DNA from 4 places in the Yersinia antarctica genome. Region 4 is predicted to be linked to each of the others. Evidence: predicted binding sites of a transcription regulator. Region 4 holds the regulator's gene; each other region holds the start of a gene.

Region 1 (3,526 bases), 970 kb from region 4:
TTTCCAATGCGCGCTTGATAATTTTATCGTCAACATCGGTAACATTACGCACATACGTCAGAGAGTAACCTAAATAACGCAAATAACGCGCCACGACGTCGAAAGCGACAAAAGTACGCCCATGCCCAATGTGACACAGGTCATAAATGGTGATCCCGCATACGTACATACCAATTTTACCGGCATGAATAGGCTTGAATTCCTCTTTTTGGCGACTCAGTGTATTAAAAATCTTTAGCATCGGGACATTCCGTGGTTTTTGTTTTGCGGTAAGCATGGTTTATACCCAAACTCATTGGCGTTGCCGGTAGAGCGCAAACAACGTCAAGGGCGAGGGAGATAAAAGGATATCACCAGATTATGCGGTAAATCAGCCACTGATTCAGCACTTTTTCACACTTCTTGCTGGCGTTTCGAGTGCTGACTCAATCTCAGAGTTATGATATAAGAGCCGTCTAAAGAGTTACGACTCATTTGTGAATACACTATTACACTAGCAGGAACATTATTATGGTCACGTTTCATACTAATCACGGCGATATCGTCGTCAATACCTTCGCGGATAAAGCGCCGGTTACCGTTGAAAACTTCCTGAACTACTGCCGTAAAGGCTTCTATGATAACACTATCTTCCACCGTGTTATCGACGGTTTCATGATTCAAGGCGGTGGTTTTGAGCCGGGCATGAACCAGAAAACCACGGATGCAACTATCAAAAACGAAGCTAACAACGGCCTGAAAAACACCCGTGGCACCCTGGCAATGGCGCGTACCAACGATCCGCACTCTGCCACTGCACAGTTCTTCATTAACGTTGCCGACAACGACTTCCTGAACTTCCGTTCAGAGCGCCCAGATGGTTGGGGTTACTGCGTATTTGCTGAAGTTACTGAAGGTTTGGACGTTGTTGATAAAATCAAAAACGTTGCTACTGGCCGTAGCGGTATGCATCAGGATGTACCAAAAGAAGATGTGATCATCAAAAGCGTCACTATCAGCGAATAATGACAGCTTAATGAGCACGCTTTTTATTGCAGATTTGCATCTTAGCGTTCAGGAACCGGCAATCACTGCCGGTTTCCTGCATTTTATACAGCGTGAAGCCATTCATGCTGATGCGTTATATATCCTGGGTGATCTGTTCGAGTCCTGGATTGGCGATGATGACCCCGAACCACTGTACCGGCAAGTTGCCGCTGCGCTGAAATCACTCCAACAACGGGGTATACCTTGCTACTTTATCCACGGTAATCGTGACTTTTTGCTCGGTAAACGCTTTGCTCAAGAAAGTGGTATGACCCTGCTGCCGGAAGAGATAGTCGTCGAACTGTATGACCGTAAAATTGTTATTTTACATGGTGATACACTGTGCACCGATGACACCGAATATCAGCATTTTCGTCGTAGAGTACATAATCCACTGATTCAAAAACTGTTCCTGTGGCTACCTCTGCGTTTTCGTTTACGCATTGCGGCTTATATGCGTAACCAAAGTCAGCAGAACAATAGCGGCAAATCTGAACTTATCATGGATGTAAATCAACAAGCAGTGATTGATAGCTTCCAACGTAATGGCGTCAGTTGGATGATCCACGGGCATACGCATCGCCCAGCGATTCACCCCGTAGCACTCCCCGCCACAACCGCCCATCGTGTGGTTCTCGGTGCCTGGCATGTTGAGGGTTCGATGGTCAAAGTCACGGCAGACAGTGTTGAGTTGATTAAATTCCCATTTTGACCTTCAGGTTTATCTGGCGAGTGGGTATAAAAAACCGATAAATCCCACTAAAAGCCGCGACGCAACCGTTTTCCTCGCCTTTGGCTCATGATATGCTCTACGCCCTCTTCGCCAGTCACGATTTAAGTAAAATCATTCTGGCCGACGCTTGCGCAATCACAGGAGCTTTACACTCATGGGAGCTAACCTCGATTCGGCTTATGCAGCCGGGGTTAAAATCGCTATCGTAATGGGGTCCAAGAGTGACTGGGCCACCATGCAGTTCGCCGCTGACGTGCTCACCACGCTCAATGTTCCATTTCATGTGGAAGTTGTCTCCGCACACCGCACCCCCGATAAGCTGTTCAGTTTTGCCGAGTCAGCCCAAGCCAATGGCCTACAGGTGATAGTTGCCGGTGCCGGTGGTGCTGCACATCTGCCGGGTATGATTGCGGCAAAAACGCTGGTACCTGTTTTAGGTGTTCCGGTACAAAGTGCTGCGCTGAGTGGCGTCGACAGCCTGTATTCGATTGTACAAATGCCGCGCGGTATCCCGGTGGGAACCTTGGCTATCGGTAAAGCCGGTGCTGCCAATGCCGCCTTGCTGGCCGCACAAATATTGGCATTGCACGATGCTGAATTAGCCGCTCGTCTGGCTGATTGGCGCAAAAGCCAAACTGACGAAGTGCTGGATAATCCAGATCCTCGGGTGCCAGACTTACAGGTGAAGGCATGAAACCAGTTTGCGTATTAGGTAATGGTCAGCTAGGACGCATGCTGCGTCAGGCTGGCGAACCCCTGGGTATTGCAGTTTATCCGGTGGGCTTGGATGCAGAACCTGAAGCCGTGCCTTATCAGCACAGTGTGATTACCGCCGAGATTGAGCGCTGGCCAGAAACAGCGTTAACCCGCGAACTCGCCACACACACGGCTTTTGTTAACCGTGATATCTTCCCGCGTCTGGCAGATCGCCTGACACAAAAGCAATTGCTCGATAGCCTGAATCTGCCAACCGCACCCTGGCAGCTATTAGCAAGTAGCAGCGAATGGCCGCAGGTCTTTGCAACATTAGGTGAGCTAGCCATTGTCAAACGTCGGGTCGGAGGCTATGACGGACGTGGTCAGTGGCGGTTGCGGGCAGGTGATCAAGATACCTTGCCAACTGATGCTTACGGTGAATGCATCGTTGAGCAAGGGATTAACTTCAGCGGTGAAGTTTCGCTGGTCGGCGCACGCAGCAGCCAAGGCAAATCGGTGTTTTACCCGTTAACCCACAATCTGCATGAAGATGGCATCCTGCGTATGAGCGTGGCTTTGCCACAGCCCGATAGCAGATTACAGCAACAAGCTGAAAAAATGCTGTCAGCCATTATGGATGAGCTGAATTATGTTGGCGTAATGGCCATGGAGTGCTTTATCGTTGGCGACAATCTGTTGATCAATGAGCTGGCACCACGGGTGCATAATAGCGGTCACTGGACGCAAAATGGTGCGTCAATAAGCCAGTTTGAACTGCACCTGCGCGCCATTTTGGACCTGCCCTTACCGACGCCGGTGGTTAACACCCCGTCAGCGATGGTCAACCTGATTGGCACGCCAGTGAACATCGAATGGCTATCTCTGCCGTTGGTGCATCTGCACTGGTATGAAAAAGAAGTGCGCGCAGGCCGTAAAGTAGGTCATATGAATTTGAACCATCCCGATGGCGCACAATTACGTGCAGCTCTGGCCGCACTCGCGCCGTTGTTACCAGCGGAATACCAGAACGCGCTGATCTGGGCGCAGGATAAGCTGTAACTCATCTGGCCT
Region 2 (3,526 bases), 1.3 Mb from region 4:
CCGATACGCACGCCTGAAGTCACAAACGGACTTCTTGGATCATTAGGTACGCTGTTTTTGTTCACGGTAATATTCGCACGGCCCAAAGCGGCATCGGCGTCTTTACCGGTGATATCTTTATCCACCAGATCCAACAGGAACAGGTGGTTCTCAGTACCACCAGAAACCACTTTATAGCCGCGCTCCTGGAACACTGACACCATCGCTTTGGCATTGTTAACTACTTGTTGCTGGTAAATTTTGAACTCAGGCTCCATGGCTTCTTTCAATGCTACCGCTTTACCGGCAATAACATGCATCAATGGGCCACCCTGGTTACCAGGGAAAACAGAAGAGTTCAGTTTCTTGTACAGATCTTCATCACCGCCTTTCGCCAAGATCAGACCGCCACGTGGGCCAGCCAATGTTTTGTGCGTGGTCGTGGTAACGACATGTGCATGTGGAACTGGGTTAGGATAAACGCCAGCAGCAACCAGACCTGCTACGTGAGCCATATCGACAAAAAACCATGCGTCGATGCTATCAGCGATTTCACGCATTTTTGCCCAATCAACGATACCGGAATAAGCGGAGAAGCCACCGATAATCATTTTTGGTTTATGAATTTCGGCCTGACGCGCCAGATCTTCATAATCAATCTGACCAGATTCATCGATACCGTAAGGTACGATATTGTACAGTTTACCGGAGAAGTTAACCGGTGAGCCGTGGGTCAGGTGGCCGCCATGGGCCAGGTTCATCCCCAATACAGTATCACCGGGTTGCAGCAATGCAGAGTAAACAGAGACGTTTGCCTGAGAACCGGAATGTGGCTGAACGTTAGCGTAATCGGCACCGAACAACGCCTTAGCACGGTCAATGGCCAGTTGCTCAACAACGTCAACATACTCACAGCCACCGTAGTAACGTTTGCCTGGATAACCTTCAGCATATTTATTCGTCAACTGAGAACCTTGCGCCTGCATAACACGCGGGCTGGTGTAGTTCTCAGAGGCAATCAGCTCAATGTGCTCTTCCTGGCGCACCACTTCTTGCTCCATTGCACGCCATAAATCTGCATCATAATCGGCAATGTTCATTTCACGCTTTAACATCCGGCTCTCCTGACTTAGCTAACAAGTTATACCTAGTGGGCTACCCGTTTGGGTTCTAGCCCACAGTGTAAACTGTTTCCCCCCCGGTAAGATAGGTCTTGACAGAGGTTTTTACGCAAACGATTGGCTTCAGACTGCGTAAGGCTTTGACCTGTTCAGACTTCATCCAGTGCAACGGAATTATCCTCATATTCATCATGTGATTTTTTCACATTCTGTGAGCTGACACGTCAAGGTAATCCCTTATAAGTGGAATCTGCATTTACAAATTAGGGTGCAATTTATAAGATGCATTTAAAATACATGTATTGATTTACACACTATAATACCCAAAGTAATTAGCGTGGCAGCAAGGCTCGTAGATGGGCCGAGTAACAAAACCGCTGTGACGCCGAGTACCACGGGAATAAGGAGCACACCATGCTAGATAACCAAACCATCGCTACCGTTCAGTCCACCATTCCGTTACTTGCAGCCACCGGCCCCAAACTCACTGCACATTTTTATGATCGCATGTTTGAGCACAACCCTGAGCTGAAGCACATTTTCAATATGAGTAATCAGTTTAATGGCGATCAGCGTGAAGCTCTGTTTAATGCGATTTGCGCCTATGCAGCCAATATCGATAATTTGGCTGCACTACTGCCCGCTGTTGAGCGTATTGCTCAGAAACATACCAGCCTGAATATTCAACCTGAGCACTATGCCATTGTCGGCCATCATCTGATCAGCACTCTGGATGAGATGTTCTCCCCCGGCCAAGAAGTGTTAGATGCCTGGGGTAAGGCCTATGGTGTGTTGGCAGATGTTTTTATTCAGCGAGAAAGTCAGATTTATCAGCAGGGAGAGGCCAGCACCGGTGGCTGGCGGACCTTACGCCGTTTTCGTATCATTAAAAAAGAGATGCAGAGCGAGGTGATTTGCAGCTTTGTGTTAGCGCCGGAAGACGGTGGCCGGGTATTGGATTTCAAACCGGGGCAATATCTGGGGATTTATATTGAAGATGAACAACTTGAATATCAGGAAATCCGCCAATACTCACTCACTGCGGCACCCAATGGCAAGACTTACCGTATTGCGGTGAAACGCGAAGAACAAGGCACAGTTTCTAACTATTTACACCAGCAACTGCACGAAGGAGATAGTGTACGTATCGCTCCCCCTCGTGGCGATTTCTTTCTCGATATCTCACCAGAAACGCCTGTTGCATTGATTTCTGCCGGTGTCGGCCAGACGCCAATGTTAAGTATGCTCAATACCCTTCATGATAACCAACATGCAGCGCCGATACATTGGCTACATGCCGCTGAAAATGGCCGGGTACACGCGTTTGCCGATGAAGTCGCGACCCTTGCACAGAATATGCCGAATCTTAGCCGCCACGTGTGGTACCGCGAACCCACCGCTCAGGACCGTGCCGGTGATAATTATCACAGCCAAGGGCTGATGGATCTCAGTTCACATCAGTGGCTGGCGGCCGATCCCAATAGACATTATTATTTCTGTGGCCCGCTGGCATTTATGCAATATGCTGGCAGCCAGTTATTGGCGCAAGGGGTAGCATCCGCGCATATACATTATGAATGTTTCGGCCCACATAAAGTCATCTAACTATTGAATTTATCATCGAGAGGCTGCTCAGCCTCTCCTCTATTTCTGTTCTAAAAAAACCATCTGGTTATTACGTTTAAATTTGGTAGAACGTGATACAGATCTCATATATCCTACCTTAATATTGCCACGATGAGACATTCGGATGAATGTCTAGCTATCCATACAACTAAAATTAATAGTGTGGCTACAATTATCCCCTTACTATTTATTACTCGGTAATAGATTTTATTGCTGAGTGAAATAAGGCTGAATTGACCTACCATGAGTAAGAAATTCATAAAAAAAGAAGGGTTGGCATTGGTATCCATGGCGCGCTATTTAATTGGTGAGCGCCCCGGTAATCGACTTAAAACCATCGATGAATTATCAGAAGATTTCGGTATCTCAGTCGGTGTAGTTCAGCACGCATTAAAAGTACTGGAAGCTGATGGGGCGATCATCGTTGAGCGTCGAGGCCGTAATGGTACCTTGCTTATTGACCTGAATATGCCGCAGTTACTGCAACAGGCTGATTTAGGCAATATGGTATGCGCCATGCCACTGCCCTATACCAAGCTTTATGAAGGCTTGGCCAGCGGCTTAAGGGAACAATTCACCCTACTTCCGCTCTATTTTGCCCATATGCGCGGGGCCGAAGTACGTATCGAATGCCTGATAGATGGTGTCTACGATATGGCCGTCGTATCGCATCTGGCAGCGAAAAGTTATCTGAACGAAGGGAAAGTGTCACTGGCATTAAATCTGGGTAATGGCTCTTACGTGGACGGCCACCAGCTTATTTGCCGCCCTGGTGAGCAGCACAAAATTCGGCGGGTGGG
Region 3 (3,526 bases), 1.5 Mb from region 4:
ATTAAGTGGTTTCACTGATAAAAGCATGCGTATATCATTTTTTTCTAATACAGATTAAATAGGCTGGCAGAGTCCATAGCGGGCGGCTAATCTGAACCTTGGTCAGGGTAGATGACACAATATGAGAGGAAGTATGACTGATTCAACAATTCGTATCGCTGTTGTCGGCGCGGGTGGCCGTATGGGCCGACAACTTATCCAGGCAATTACTCACACTGAAGGTGTGGTGCTGGGGGCTGCTGTTGAACGTGTCGGATCCACATTAGTGGGGAGCGATGCCGGCGAACTGGCTGGAGCGGGGTTGTTAAACATCACAGTAAGTGATGATTTATCTGACGTAGTTGATCATTTTGATGTGTTGATCGATTTTACCCGGCCTGAAGGCACGCTGGAGCATTTAGCCATTTGTCGTCAATATGGTAAGGCGATGATAATTGGCACTACTGGCTTTGATGATGCAGGTAAAGAAGCCATCAGGGCTGCGGCAACGGACATTGCTATTGTGTTCGCTGCCAATTTCAGTGTTGGGGTTAATGTGGTGCTAAAGCTGCTAGAGAAGGCAGCGAAAGTGATGGGCGACTATACCGATATCGAAATAATCGAGGCACATCATCGGCATAAAGTTGATGCACCTTCAGGTACTGCGCTGGCGATGGGGGAGGCAATTGCTGACTCACTAGGGCGTTCACTGAAAGATTGCGCGGTTTATATCCGTGAAGGTCATACCGGCGAACGCAAACCCGGCACTATCGGTTTCGCAACCGTGCGTGCTGGCGATATTGTTGGAGAGCATACGGCTATGTTTGCTGATATTGGCGAGCGCGTTGAGATCACACACAAAGCGACCAGCCGTATGACTTTTGCCAATGGTGCGGTTAAATCGGCTATTTGGGTGTCAATGCGGGATAATGGCTTGTTTGATATGCGTGATGTATTGAATTTGAATGAACTTTAAAGGTGTAAAGCACAGCCAGTGATGTGGTTGTTTTTATCATAATCGTTTGATAACAGGGCAATATTTTATTGTCCTTTTTTATTTTTTTTAATAAATAATTATTTCATCAATAATTATTGATATAACCTTTATTTATCTATGTTTTTGTCTATTTTTTTGTCTTTTAATCCCTTCCTTGGTCATTGGTTCTGATTTTTACTGCTCTGGAACGATATTTCTCAGTCACTACACCTCGCAACCGTTTACTATGTTAAGTTAGCATGTGTTTTTACCGCTATAATCCACTCATTTTAATGAGAACGGTAAAAAACAGAGAAAAAATGGCACTTTGGCTAGACAAAAGCGTCACTCATCATTAAAATGCGCCCAATTTGCCAAAAATTAGCTTTGAGGGCGGTTTTTGCATTGATTTAGATCGCTAGATATGAATTAATATGCAAATAATGTGACTGTTTATTCCTTGGAGGATGTTTTGATTAAGTCAGCGCTATTGGTTCTCGAAGACGGAACCCAATTTCACGGTCGGGCCATCGGGGCAGAGGGTACGGCAGTGGGGGAAGTGGTCTTCAATACGTCGATGACCGGTTATCAAGAAATCCTCACTGATCCTTCCTACTCCCGCCAGATCGTTACCCTTACTTATCCTCATATCGGCAATGTCGGCACTAATGCTTCCGACGAAGAATCCTCCGCAGTACACGCCCAAGGTCTTGTTATTCGCGACCTGCCTTTGATTGCCAGCAACTACCGTAATGAAGAAGGCTTAGCTGAGTATCTCAAGCGCCACAACATTGTTGCGATTGCTGATATCGATACGCGTAAGCTGACACGTTTGCTGCGTGAGAAAGGGGCACAAAACGGCTGCATTATTGTGGGTGACTTGTCTGATGCCACTTTAGCACTAGAAAAGGCGAAAGCATTCCCGGGCCTGAAGGGGATGGATCTGGCAAAAGAAGTGAGCACGAAAGAGCGTTATGACTGGTTGCAAGGTAGCTGGACTCTGGAAGGTGACTTACCTGCGGCAACGCCACCAGAAGATTTGCCATTCCATGTGGTGGCATACGACTACGGCGTGAAGCGCAATATTCTGCGCATGCTGGTGGATAGAGGCTGTCGCCTGACGGTAGTTCCGGCACAGACACCGGCAGAAGAGGTGCTGAAGCTGAACCCAGATGGCATTTTCTTATCCAACGGCCCAGGTGACCCAGAGCCATGTGATTATGCTATCGCGGCCATTAAGCGTTTTCTGGAAACCGACATTCCGGTGTTCGGCATCTGTTTAGGCCACCAATTACTGGCGCTGGCCAGTGGTGCAAAAACGGTAAAAATGAAGTTTGGTCACCACGGTGGCAACCATCCGGTGAAAGATTTAGATGCCGATTGCGTGATGATCACCGCACAGAACCACGGTTTTGCGGTAGATGAAACCACATTGCCATCCAACCTGCGGACTACGCATGTTTCTTTATTCGATGGTTCTCTGCAAGGGATTCACCGTACAGATAAAGCCGCATTTAGCTTCCAGGGGCACCCAGAGGCCAGCCCAGGTCCGCATGATGCAGCGCCATTGTTTGATCACTTTATCGAACTGATTGAAGCTTACCGCGCAACAACTGCAAGCCGTAACAGTAGCCATACCAATAAATAATCAGGAGCCTCAAACCATGCCAAAACGTACAGATATAAAAAGCATCCTGATTCTGGGCGCTGGCCCAATCGTTATCGGCCAGGCCTGTGAGTTTGACTACTCTGGGGCTCAGGCTTGTAAGGCACTGCGTGAAGAAGGTTACCGTGTCATTCTGGTGAACTCCAATCCGGCAACCATCATGACTGACCCGGAAATGGCCGACGCCACTTATATCGAGCCAATCCACTGGGAAGTGGTACGCAAAATTATTGAAAAAGAGCGTCCAGATGCCGTTTTGCCCACTATGGGTGGCCAAACCGCACTGAACTGTGCGCTGGAGCTGGAACGCAAGGGCGTTCTGGCTGAGTTTGGTGTCACCATGATTGGTGCCACTGCCGATGCTATCGATAAAGCAGAAGACCGCCGTCGCTTTGATATCGCGATGAAGAAAATTGGTTTGGACACTGCACGTTCTGGTATCGCGCACAATATGGAAGAAGCACTGGCCGTAGCGGCTGATGTGGGCTTCCCTTGTATTATCCGCCCTTCCTTTACTATGGGCGGCACCGGCGGCGGTATCGCGTATAACCGTGAAGAGTTTGAAGAGATTTGTGAACGTGGGCTGGATTTATCGCCAACCAAAGAGCTGTTGATCGATGAGTCGCTGATTGGTTGGAAAGAGTATGAGATGGAAGTTGTGCGTGACAAAAACGACAACTGCATCATCGTCTGCTCCATCGAAAACTTCGATGCGATGGGTATCCACACCGGTGACTCGATCACCGTTGCTCCAGCTCAGACGCTGACTGATAAAGAATACCAAATCATGCGTAATGCCTCGATGGCAGTGCTGCGTGAAATCGGCGTAGAAACCGGTGGCTCCAACGTGCAGTTCTCGGTTAACCCGAAAAATGGCCGTTTGATTGTTATCGAAATGAACCCAC
Region 4 (3,526 bases):
ATACCCACAACAAAAATACAACAATTAAGCTTTAACCGCTCTTCGCCACCTCACTGCCCGTGGCAATTGATGTGATTTGAGGAGCAAACACCCTGAGCAACCCCGAAAGGAGAGAGCGATGTCTTTTGAATTACCGGCATTACCCTATGCGCAAAATGCGCTAGAGCCCCACATCTCAGCTGAAACGCTGGAATACCACTACGGCAAGCATCACAACACCTATGTGGTTAATCTCAATAACTTGATTAAAGACACTGAGTTTGCGGGTAAGACGCTGGAAGAGATTGTAAAAACCGCTAATGGCGGGATCTTTAATAATGCGGCCCAAGTCTGGAACCACACCTTCTACTGGCACTGCCTGTCACCTAACGGCGGCGGCGAACCTACGGGCAAAGTTGCCGATGCCATTAATCAATCATTTGGTTCTTTTGCTGAATTTAAAGCACAATTTACTGATGCGGCAGTAAAAAACTTTGGTGCGGGCTGGACCTGGCTGGTTAAAAAAGCAGATGGCACACTGGCGATTGTCAGTACGTCTAATGCAGCAACTCCACTGACCACCAACGATAAACCAGTGTTAACCGTAGATGTGTGGGAACATGCTTACTATATTGATTACCGCAATGCGCGGCCAAAATACCTGGAAAACTTCTGGGCACTGGTTAACTGGTCTTTCGTTGAGAAAAATTTAGCCTGATACGGCAAGAAGAGTGACAACCCATCGTCGCATTACGCGTAAAAATAATTAAGGGCGGGATTAACCCGCCCTACTTATCACTTCACACCGGCAAGCGGTTTAATTAATTCATTACCGCCACGAAGCTAAAGACAATAATCATCGCCAGCGCACCAACAGTCGTAATCAGCGACATTTTCAGATTGGTATCCATAAAAACTCCTTAGCCGGTTAGTTTGTAGTAGGGAAAAGGCACATAGTTAGTGTGTTAAATTATTTTCCCACAGTTCAGAAAAAAAATCTTGTGCTCATTACGCACTTTATAACTTTGATTACCCCTTTCACTTTTCCTCCAGATCAGCCAAAATTCGCAGTTCATAACTGCATACCGACTAATAACGTCCAATAAATACTCTCAGACAATCAGCTGATTTAACTTCCCAGCCTAATATCGTGTTTTTGTCTGAGCGGTTTTCGGGTTATGCAGGCAAACGATTAACATAATACTTACCCTACTGTAACCGGTAAGCTTAGGAGTCATTCTTTTTATGGCAACGATTAAAGATGTGGCCAAACACGCGGGTGTGTCCACCACCACCGTTTCGCACGTTATCAACAAAACTCGTTTCGTCGCCGAGAATACCAAGGCTGCGGTGTGGGCTGCCATTAAAGAACTGCATTATTCACCCAGCGCTGTAGCCCGCAGTTTGAAAGTTAATCACACTAAATCAATTGGTTTACTGGCAACATCCAGCGAAGCGCCCTATTTTGCCGAAGTGATCGAAGCGGTCGAAAATAGTTGTTATAGCAAAGGTTATACCCTGATTTTATGTAATTCTCATAATAATCTGGACAAGCAAAAAGCTTATCTGGCGATGTTGGCACAAAAACGTGTCGATGGGTTGCTGGTGATGTGTTCAGAATATCCTGAGCAGCTACTCGGGATGTTGGAAGAATATCGCAATATCCCAATGGTCGTCATGGATTGGGGAACCGCACGGGGTGATTTTACTGACTCGATTATTGATAACGCTTTTGAAGGCGGCTATTTGGCGGGCCGTTACCTGATTGAGCGCGGTCATCGTGACATTGGGGCTATCCCCGGCCAGTTAGCCCGTAATACCGGTGGTGGCCGCCACCAGGGCTTCCTGAAAGCACTGGAAGAAGCAAATATTACCCTGCGTGATGAGTGGGTGGTCCAAGGGGATTTTGAACCGGAATCCGGTTATAAAGCGATGCATCAAATCCTGACACAAAAACATCGCCCAACGGCGGTGTTCTGTGGCGGCGATATTATGGCCATGGGCGCGATATGTGCTGCTGATGAGTTGGGCCTACGGATACCACAAGATATTTCGGTGATCGGGTATGATAATGTGCGTAATGCGCGCTATTTCTCGCCGGCGCTTACCACTATTCACCAGCCCAAAGAGCGCTTGGGCGAAACGGCCTTTGCCATGTTACTTGACCGTATTGTCAGCAAACGTGAAGATTCGCAGACCATTGAGGTACACCCTAAACTGATTGAGCGCCGTTCTGTCGCTGATGGCCCGTTCCTCGATTATCGCCGTTAATCCTCTCCTGCCGGTAGTGTTTAGCTCTATCGGCGGCTAATCTTGCCTCATTAATCCTCAGTCATTGATTGATAACTCACTGTCATCTTTCAACCATTCGGTATTAAGTGTGACACTGTCACCTAGATATTCCAGCAGCCAGGCCAATGCTGGTGAATGGTTGTTCTGCTCCCAGGTCAAGCAACATGGACTATCGGGCAACGGTTCAGCCAGCGTCAGTGCCGCTAGCTTCCCTTGCTCAATCAACGGCGATACCATGTGTGCCGGCACCATCCCGATGCACAATCCTGCACACAGGCAATCGATTCCCGTTGCCCAGTCCGGGGCGACCAATCGCTGCTGGTTTGCTAAAGTCCAGGTGTCACGTTTAGGTAAATTACGGGCGGTATCTTCCAGGCAAAGTGAGGGATAAGGCCGTAACTGATTATCGCTAAGTGGCTCGGTTAATTGGGCTAAAGGATGATCGACACTCACCACACAATGCCAGCTTAAAAAGCCCATATCGCGAAAGATGAACCGCCCACCGACCGGGATCGCGCGGGTCGCACCAATGGCCATTTCCGCCTGCCCATCCACCAGCGCATCCCACACACCGTTGAATACTTCATAGCGTACCCGCAGTTCAATATCAGGAAAATGTCGGTAAAAATCCAACACTAAACGGCGACTACGCTGTGGTTTAACAATTTTATCTATTACTATATTTAACTGCCCACGCCAACCATTCGCCACCTGTTGACACTGACGGCGTGTGTCATTCATTTTTTTGATAACATCTCGCGCATCTTTAATAAAAACCACGCCAGCTTCGGTTAATTCCACATCGCGATGACGTCGTTCAAACAACGGAACGGCCAACCACTCTTCCAACTGGCGCACCGTATAACTAATCGCAGACGGTACGCGGTGCAATTCTTGAGCAGCAGCACTGAAACTCCCAGTACGGGCTACTGCGTCCACCACATCCAGTGAATATTCAGACCACATAGTTTTTCACCTTTTTACATCACCAATTTGCTATCAAATTTTTTAATAGCATGGTGCAAATATTACCGTTTCACAACAGAATATCGCAGCGGATAGAATGCCCTCCGCAATTAATTTTCTATAACAGAAGTTTTGCCTGCAAAAATTATAATTTAGCCAACGTCATTGGAGCCGCTGCTAACACCTCTGCGGTTTCAAGGACCAAGGATATAAAGAGAAATAAAGAATGAAAACGTCGTCTGGTTTTATGTTCTATCTGGCCGGTCTGAGTATGTTGGGCTATTTGGCC

What was found. Region 4 encodes PurR, which represses purine synthesis genes. Its sites were predicted from a motif close to CANGCAAACGTTTGCNTG; they were not measured.
Positions count from the first base shown of each region.
Region 1: the regulator PurR is predicted to act here: its motif matches at 1,797-1,814, upstream of purE (5-(carboxyamino)imidazole ribonucleotide mutase).
Region 2: the regulator PurR is predicted to act here: its motif matches at 1,207-1,224, upstream of glyA (serine hydroxymethyltransferase).
Region 3: the regulator PurR is predicted to act here: its motif matches at 1,187-1,204, upstream of carA (glutamine-hydrolyzing carbamoyl-phosphate synthase small subunit).

Region 1 covers NZ_JBSJQF010000001.1:1,360,960-1,364,485, reverse strand. The annotation lists gene cysS (cysteine--tRNA ligase) at 1-241, opposite strand, end outside; gene ppiB (peptidylprolyl isomerase B) at 511-1,005, shown strand; gene ACWJJO_RS06150 (UDP-2,3-diacylglucosamine diphosphatase) at 1,016-1,738, shown strand; gene purE (5-(carboxyamino)imidazole ribonucleotide mutase) at 1,914-2,453, shown strand; gene purK (5-(carboxyamino)imidazole ribonucleotide synthase) at 2,450-3,514, shown strand.
Region 2 covers NZ_JBSJQF010000001.1:3,640,300-3,643,825, forward strand. The annotation lists gene glyA (serine hydroxymethyltransferase) at 1-1,094, opposite strand, end outside; partial or broken gene hmpA (NO-inducible flavohemoprotein) at 1,503-2,705, shown strand; gene yhfZ (GntR family transcriptional regulator YhfZ) at 2,970-3,526, shown strand, end outside.
Region 3 covers NZ_JBSJQF010000001.1:784,693-788,218, forward strand. The annotation lists gene dapB (4-hydroxy-tetrahydrodipicolinate reductase) at 134-955, shown strand; gene carA (glutamine-hydrolyzing carbamoyl-phosphate synthase small subunit) at 1,428-2,603, shown strand; gene carB (carbamoyl-phosphate synthase large subunit) at 2,620-3,526, shown strand, end outside.
Region 4 covers NZ_JBSJQF010000001.1:2,328,881-2,332,406, reverse strand. The annotation lists gene sodB (superoxide dismutase [Fe]) at 119-697, shown strand; gene cydH (cytochrome bd-I oxidase subunit CydH) at 801-890, opposite strand; gene purR (HTH-type transcriptional repressor PurR) at 1,225-2,250, shown strand; gene punR (DNA-binding transcriptional activator PunR) at 2,308-3,237, opposite strand; gene punC (purine nucleoside transporter PunC) at 3,464-3,526, shown strand, end outside.